2 regions of the Streptomyces sp. NPDC107498 genome follow, and region 2 is predicted to be linked to the other one. Evidence: riboswitches for the same ligand, from Rfam matches in the RefSeq annotation. Region 2 holds a riboswitch; the other holds the start of a gene.
The links. A riboswitch is a leader RNA that binds a small molecule or an ion and turns the genes downstream of it on or off. The one in region 2 is predicted to bind cobalamin.

Region 1: it holds a riboswitch for cobalamin, as region 2 does, so the genes downstream of both, ACZ66Z_RS27485 (cobalamin biosynthesis protein) here and ACZ66Z_RS19780 (energy-coupling factor ABC transporter permease) in region 2, are expected to answer to the same signal.

The regions. Positions count from the first base shown of each region.
Region 1 is NZ_JBVJPE010000018.1:58,475-61,861, forward strand. It holds gene ACZ66Z_RS27475 (inorganic phosphate transporter) at 101-1,363, shown strand; gene ACZ66Z_RS27480 (hypothetical protein) at 1,380-1,601, shown strand; cobalamin riboswitch at 1,713-1,852, shown strand; gene ACZ66Z_RS27485 (cobalamin biosynthesis protein) at 1,888-2,862, shown strand; gene ACZ66Z_RS27490 (cobyric acid synthase) at 2,859-3,387, shown strand, end outside.
Region 2 is NZ_JBVJPE010000010.1:206,160-209,546, reverse strand. It holds gene cbiQ (cobalt ECF transporter T component CbiQ) at 1-104, opposite strand, end outside; gene ACZ66Z_RS19785 (energy-coupling factor ABC transporter substrate-binding protein) at 110-841, opposite strand; gene ACZ66Z_RS19780 (energy-coupling factor ABC transporter permease) at 838-1,536, opposite strand; cobalamin riboswitch at 1,566-1,770, opposite strand; gene ACZ66Z_RS19775 (PTS-dependent dihydroxyacetone kinase phosphotransferase subunit DhaM) at 1,848-2,264, opposite strand; gene dhaL (dihydroxyacetone kinase subunit DhaL) at 2,261-2,881, opposite strand; gene dhaK (dihydroxyacetone kinase subunit DhaK) at 2,908-3,387, opposite strand, start outside.

The DNA.
Region 1 (3,387 bases), on a different contig from region 2:
ACCGGATAGGGACACCACGTCGCCCGTCCCAGTTCATCTTCCGTTCACCCAGGTTGCTTACGTTCGACGCGCCACTGACGTCAAACGATTGCCTGGGTAAATGGAACACATCACGCTGCTGCTCGCCATTGTGGTCGTGACAGCTCTCGTGTTCGATTTCACGAACGGTTTCCACGACACCGCCAACGCGATGGCCACGACCATCTCGACCGGTGCGCTCAAGCCCAAGACGGCGGTGGCCATGTCCGCCGTGCTGAACCTCGCCGGCGCGTTCCTGTCCGTGGAGGTCGCCAAGACGATCTCCAAGGGGCTGGTCAACGAGGAGGGCATCCAGCCCGAAGTGATCCTCGCCGCGCTCGTCGGCGCGATCCTCTGGAATCTGGTGACCTGGCTGGTCGGACTGCCCTCCAGCTCCTCCCACGCCCTGATGGGCGGCCTCATCGGCGCGACCGTCGCCTCGATCGGCGTCAGCGGCGTCAACGGCGAGGTCGTCGTCAGCAAGGTCCTCCTCCCGGCCGTCGCCGCGCCGATCGTCGCGGGCATCGCCTCGATGCTGGCCACGAAGCTGACGTACCGGATCGGCGCCAGGACGGACGAGAAGGACACGGCCAAGGGCTACCGGGTCGGCCAGATCGCCTCCGCCGGTCTCGTCTCCCTCGCCCACGGCACCAACGACGCCCAGAAGACGATGGGCATCATCACCCTCGCCCTGGTCGCCGGCGGCACCCTCGCCCCCGGCTCCAACCCGCCCGTCTGGGTCATCGTCTCCGCCGGCCTGGCGATCGCGCTCGGCACCTACCTCGGCGGCTGGCGCATCATCCGCACGATGGGCAAGGGCCTCACGGACCTCCAGCCGCAGCAGGGCTTCGCCGCCCAGACCAGCGCGGCCACGACCATCCTGGCCTCCTCCCACCTCGGCTTCTCGCTCTCCACCACCCACGTCGTCTCGGGTGGCGTCATGGGCGCGGGCCTCGGCCGCAAGGGCGGCGTCGTCCGCTGGTCGACCGCCACCCGCATGTTCGTCGCCTGGGGCCTGACCCTGCCGGCCGCCGGCCTGGTCGGCGCGGGCGCCGAGTACGTCGCCCGCCAGGGCGACTGGGGCGTCTACGTCGTCGCGGCCTTCCTGATCGCCTCCTGCGCCGGCATCTGGCTCGTCTCCCGCCGCCAGGTGGTCGACCACACCAACGTCAACGACGTCGAGGCCGACGACGAGGCCGCCGGCGTCGTGACCACCGCGATCGCGGCCGTCACCCCGCCGCCGGCCGGTTCCGTCGCCGCCGTCGCGGACGAGGACCTGAAGACCACCATCCCCGCGCCGGTCCCCACGGACCCGGCCGCTCCCCCGGCCCCCGCCGCGGTCTAAGGAACTGGAACCAAGCATGAAGATCGACTGGGCAGCCCTCGGCTCCGTCTTCGGAGTCAGCCTCGTGGCGACCGTCGCCCTCGTGGGCCTCTTCACCCTCGGTGTCGTCGGCCTCTCCAAGCAGGAGCGGGCCGCCGCCCAGGGAGGCTCCGCAGCCCTGGCCCGCACCGGCGCCTACGCCGCCTTCGCCCTGTGCCTGGCGGCCGTGGCGTACGGCATCTACCTGATCGTCGCCTGACGGTCCCGCTCCCCGACCGGGCGGTCCGCATCCTCGGATGCGGACCGCCCGGTCGTCGTGTCTGTGGTGCTTCGCACAGTGACGCGGTGCAGGTCAAGGGTGAGTTGACGGCTGTTCTCGGCCCGTGGTGGACTGCCGGGGCCATGACGGCGGCAGTAGAGGAAGTCCGGTGCGAATCCGGCGCGGTCCCGCCACTGTGACCGGATCCCACGGGTCCGGGAGTCAGGAACTCTCGCCGCCGGTCACGTCGATCCAGGGCGCGGACCCTGAGTGAGGACAGAGCGCCATGCCCGGCCGCGGCCGCAGCGTCTCCCCGACCACCGGTGTCTTCGCGTACGGCGCGGCCCTGGGCCTCGCCGTCGACCTGCTCGTCGGCGACCCCCGCCGCGGACACCCCGTCGCCGCCTTCGGCCGGGCGGCGGCCCGCGTCGAGCGGGCCCTGTGGCGCGACCACCGCGGCTGGGGCGCCCTGCACACCGCCGTCTGCGCCGGTGCCACCGTCGCGGCCGGTGCCCTCGCCGCCCGTACGGCACGGGGCAGCCGCGCCGGATCCGTGGCGCTCACCGCGGCGGCCGTGTGGGCCGTCGTCGGCGGCACGACCCTGGGGCGCGAGGCCCGCGCGATCGGCGGCGCCCTCGCCGCCGGCGACCTGGAGGCGGCCCGGGAGCGGCTGCCGCACCTGTGCGGACGCGACCCGCAGTCCCTCGACGGTCCCGCGATGGCCCGCGCGGTCGTCGAGTCCGTCGCCGAGAACACCTCCGACGCCGTGGTCGGCGCCCTCTTCTGGGGCGCCGTCGCGGGCGTGCCGGGACTCGTCGGCTTCCGGGCCGTCAACACCCTCGACGCGATGGTCGGCCACAAGTCGCCCCGGTACCGGAGGTACGGCTGGGCCTCGGCCCGCCTCGACGACCTGGCCGGCTGGCCCGGGGCCCGGCTGACCGCCGCGCTCGCGACCGTCGCCGGCGGGAACCCGCGCGGCGCCCTGCGGGCCTGGCGGGCGGACGCCGCGAAGCACCCGAGCCCGAACGCGGGCCCCGTCGAGGCCTCCTTCGCGGGCGCCCTCGGCGTACGGCTCGGAGGGACCCTCTCGTACGCCGGGCGGGTCGAGGACCGGCCCGTCCTCAACGGGGAGGGCCGGCCCGTCGAGGTCGCCGACGTCGACCGCGCGGTCCGGCTGTCCCGCCGGATCACCGGACTGACCCTGGCCGCCTGCGTGGGCGGCCGCACGATCGCGAGCGCGCTGAAGCGGAGGAACGCATGAGGGGTGGGGGGCTGCTCGTCGCCGGGACCACGTCCGACGCGGGCAAGAGCGTCGTCACGGCCGGCATCTGCCGCTGGCTGGTCCGGCAGGGCGTCAAGGTCGCGCCGTTCAAGGGACAGAACATGTCCCTGAACTCCTTCGTCACCCGGGAGGGAGCCGAGATCGGCCGGGCGCAGGCCATGCAGGCGCAGGCCGCGCGGGTGGAGCCGACCGCGCTGATGAACCCGGTGCTGCTCAAGCCCGGCAGCGACCGCTCCAGCCAGGTCGTCCTCATGGGCAGGCCGGTCGGCGAACTGAGCGCCCGCGGCTACCACGGTGGCCGGCAGAAGGAGCTCTTCGAGCCGGTCCTGGCGTGCCTGGAGGAGCTGCGGGGCACGTATGACGCCGTGATCTGCGAGGGGGCGGGCAGTCCGGCCGAGATCAACCTGCGGCGCACGGACATCGTGAACATGGGCATCGCGCGGGCCGCGAAGCTGCCCGTGGTCGTCGTCGGGGACATCGACCGGGGCGGGGTCTTCGCCCAGT
Region 2 (3,387 bases):
AGACACACCGCGCACAGCGTCAGACCGAAGCCGAGGACGGCCTTCTCCACGGGATGGCGGCGGCGCCAGCGACTGCTGTGCGCCGCCGCGTCGATCGGCAGCATCGGCGCTACGCGCCCGCGTCCTCGGCACCCGACGGACCCGCACCCGAAGCACGGGCGGCGGGGGCCGCCCCGGGGCCCGGGGTTCCGCGGCCTGCTTCCGGCCCCGGGGTACCGGAGCCCGCGGTTCCGGTCCTTGCTCCCGCACCCGCGGTTCCGTGGTCTGCGGTTCCGACGCCCGCTCCCGGGCTCGCGGTACCCGCGACCGTCTCCGGGTCCGCGGTACCGGAGCCCGCGGCGGCGCTCGTGGTGCCGGACGGCGTCCCGGCGCTCGTGGCGCCCGGGGTCGTCCCGCCGCTGCCGGCGGGGCCGTCGGCCCCGCCCGCCCGGGCGTCGGCGCGGGCCAGGCTCCCGGCTCCGACGGCGCTCCCGGTCCCGACGGTGCTCCCGGCCCGGTCGGCGGCCTCGACCGGGCCGGCGGCCTCGGCCTCGGACGCGGCGCGGGCCGCGCCCTGGCGGCGACCGCGCCGCAGGCCGAAGTAGTACGCCAGGACACCGGCGCCGATCGCCGCCTGGAGGGCGAAGAGCGCCGACTCGATCTCGCCGGACGGCGGCTCGTACAGCGGGCTGAACCACGGCTCGTAGTCCGGCTGGAGCTCGGTGATCGCGGTCTCCGCCTCCCCGTCCGCCCCGGCGAACGGCTGCTCCTTGTGGTCGCCGAGGCCCAGCGCGAGCGGCAGGACCGCGAGCGCGGCGACGACGAGCAGCAGCAGGGTGTTGATCCTCGCGTTCCGGCTCATCGCGCGACCGCCTCCTCGCGCCGTTCGGTCCGTGCCGGGCCGAGGACGCCGAGCCGGGTCAGCTCGCCCTTGCTGGACTGCGTGAGCAGCCGCATCACGAGCACCGTGAGCAGGCCCTCGCTCACCGCCAGCGGAATCTGGGTCACGGCGAAGATCCCGCCGAACTTGGCCAGCGCGCCGGGCACACCGCTGCCGGGGTCGGGGAACGCCAGGGCCAGCTGCACGCTGGTGACGCAGTACGTGGACAGGTCGGCGACGAACGCGCCGAAGAAGACGGCCACCATCAGGGGCGTGCCGAACCGCCGGAGCAGCTGGTACGTCCCGTACCCCGCCCACGGCCCGACGATCGCCATGGAGAAGGCGTTCGCGCCGAGCGTCGTCAGCCCGCCGTGCGCGAGCAGCAGGGCCTGGAAGAGCAGGGTGATCGTTCCGAGGACCGCCACGATCGGCGGCCGGAACAGGATCGCGCCCAGGCCCGTACCGGTCGGGTGCGAACAACTGCCGGTGACCGAAGGCAACTTGAGTGCCGACAGGACGAAGGTGAAGGCGCCGGAGGCGCCGAGCAGCAGGGTGGATTCGGGGTTCGAGCGCACCTCGCGGGTCAGCGCGCGCACTCCGTGGACGACGAACGGAGCGGCCGCGACGCCCCAGGCGGCGGCGTGCACAGGGGGCAGATACCCCTCGGCTATATGCATGATCGGGAGACCCTCTCCAGCACCTCGTGGATGGACAGCGCACCCTGGCCGGTCTCCTGGCTGACGGTCATACGGCCCGACTCCGCCTTCCCACACCGTCGCGGTCTCCCACGACGGTCCAGTGGCTTCCCCGAGGTGTTCCCCCGGGGGTGGAGCCGGACCTCCCGATCACAGTGGCGAGGGCCGCACCGGTACCGCACCGGTTTCCCGTACACCAAGGCCCTGCGACATTAGTGTGTTGACCTGCTGGATCACAACACGGCCACCACGCGGCGCGTCCTCCCGGTCACCCGGCGCACTCGGCCCCGCGCTCACTGCTTGCGGTAGGCGTACGCCTCCGAGGCCGCCGCCGCCACCGCGTCGAGATCCCCGCCGGCGCTCGCCGTCACCAGCGCGGCGACCGCGCCCTCGACGAACGGCGCGTCCACCAGACGGGAGCCCCCGGGCAGTTCGTCGCCCTCGGCGAGCAGCGCCTTCACGGTGAGGACCGCGCTGCCCAGGTCGACGAGGAGCGCGACCCCGGCGCCCCGGTCGACGGCCTCGGCCGCCGTGCGGATCAGCTCGGAACTCGTCCCGAGGCCACCGTCCGGGGTCCCGCCCGCGGGCAGGACCGGCGCGAGGTCGCCGCCGCCCGCGAGGCCACGGGCCAGCTCGGCGACGGCCGTCGCGACCGCCGCGCTGTGCGAGACGAGCACGATGCCGACGGGCGCCGGGCCCTCCGGGCTCATCGTGCCCCCTCCGCCCGCGCGGTGGCAGCGAGGGCGGCGAAGAGCAGCGCCGACGACGTCGCCCCCGGATCCTGGTGCCCGACCGACCGCTCCCCGAGGTAACTGGCCCTGCCCTTGCGCGCCCGGAGGGGCACGGTCGAGAGGGCGCCCTCCTCGGCGGCGGCGCGGGCCGCCTCGTACGAGTTCCGCAGCCCTTCCACGCCCGGGACGAGCGCGTCCAGCATCGTCTTGTCGCCCACCTGGGCACCGCCCAGCTGCGACACGGCGGCCACACCGGCGCCGAGCGCCTCCGCCAACCGCTCCCGGGTGACCTCTCCGTCCTCGCCCAGGGACTTCCCGGCACGCCGCAGCAGCGTCCCGTACAGCGGTCCCGAAGCGCCGCCGACGGTGGAGATGAGCTGCCGTCCGGCGGCGGTGAGCACCGCACCCGGGCTCGCGGGCGGCTCCTTCGCCAGCGTCTCCGTCACGGCGGCGAACCCCCGCCTGAGATTGGCGCCGTGATCGGCGTCGCCGATGGCCGAGTCCAGCTCGGTGAGCCGGTCCGCCTCCCGGTCGACGTCCCCGGCCACCGCGGCCAGCCAGCGCACCAGGAACCCGGCGCCGAAGGTCTCCGTCATCCCGTTCCCCCTTCCCGTCCCGCGTCTCACCGGCCCCAGCGCAGCGCGGGCGTCCGCACCGGCGCGTCCCACAGGCGCAGCAGCTCCTCGTCGACCTCGCACAGGGTCACCGAGCACCCCGCCATGTCGAGCGAGGTCACGTAGTTCCCGACCAGGGTCCGGGCCACCGGCACCTTCCGCTCGGCGAGCACCCGCTGGACCTCGGCGTTGAACCCGTACAGCTCCAGGAGCGGCGTCCCGCCCATCCCGTTCACCAGGACGATGACCGGCCCGGACGGACTCAGGTCCTCCACGACGGCGTCGACGGCGAAGTCCGCGATCTCCCGCGAGGTCATCATGGGCCGCCGCTCCCGGCCGGGCTCGCCGTGGATGCCGATCCCCAACTCCAGCTCCCCCTCCGGGAGGTCGAAGGTCGGGCTGCCCTTGGCGGGGGTCGTGCAGGCGCTCAGGGCCACCCCGAAGGACCGGCACCGCTCGTTCACCCGGCGGGCGATCGCCTCCACCCG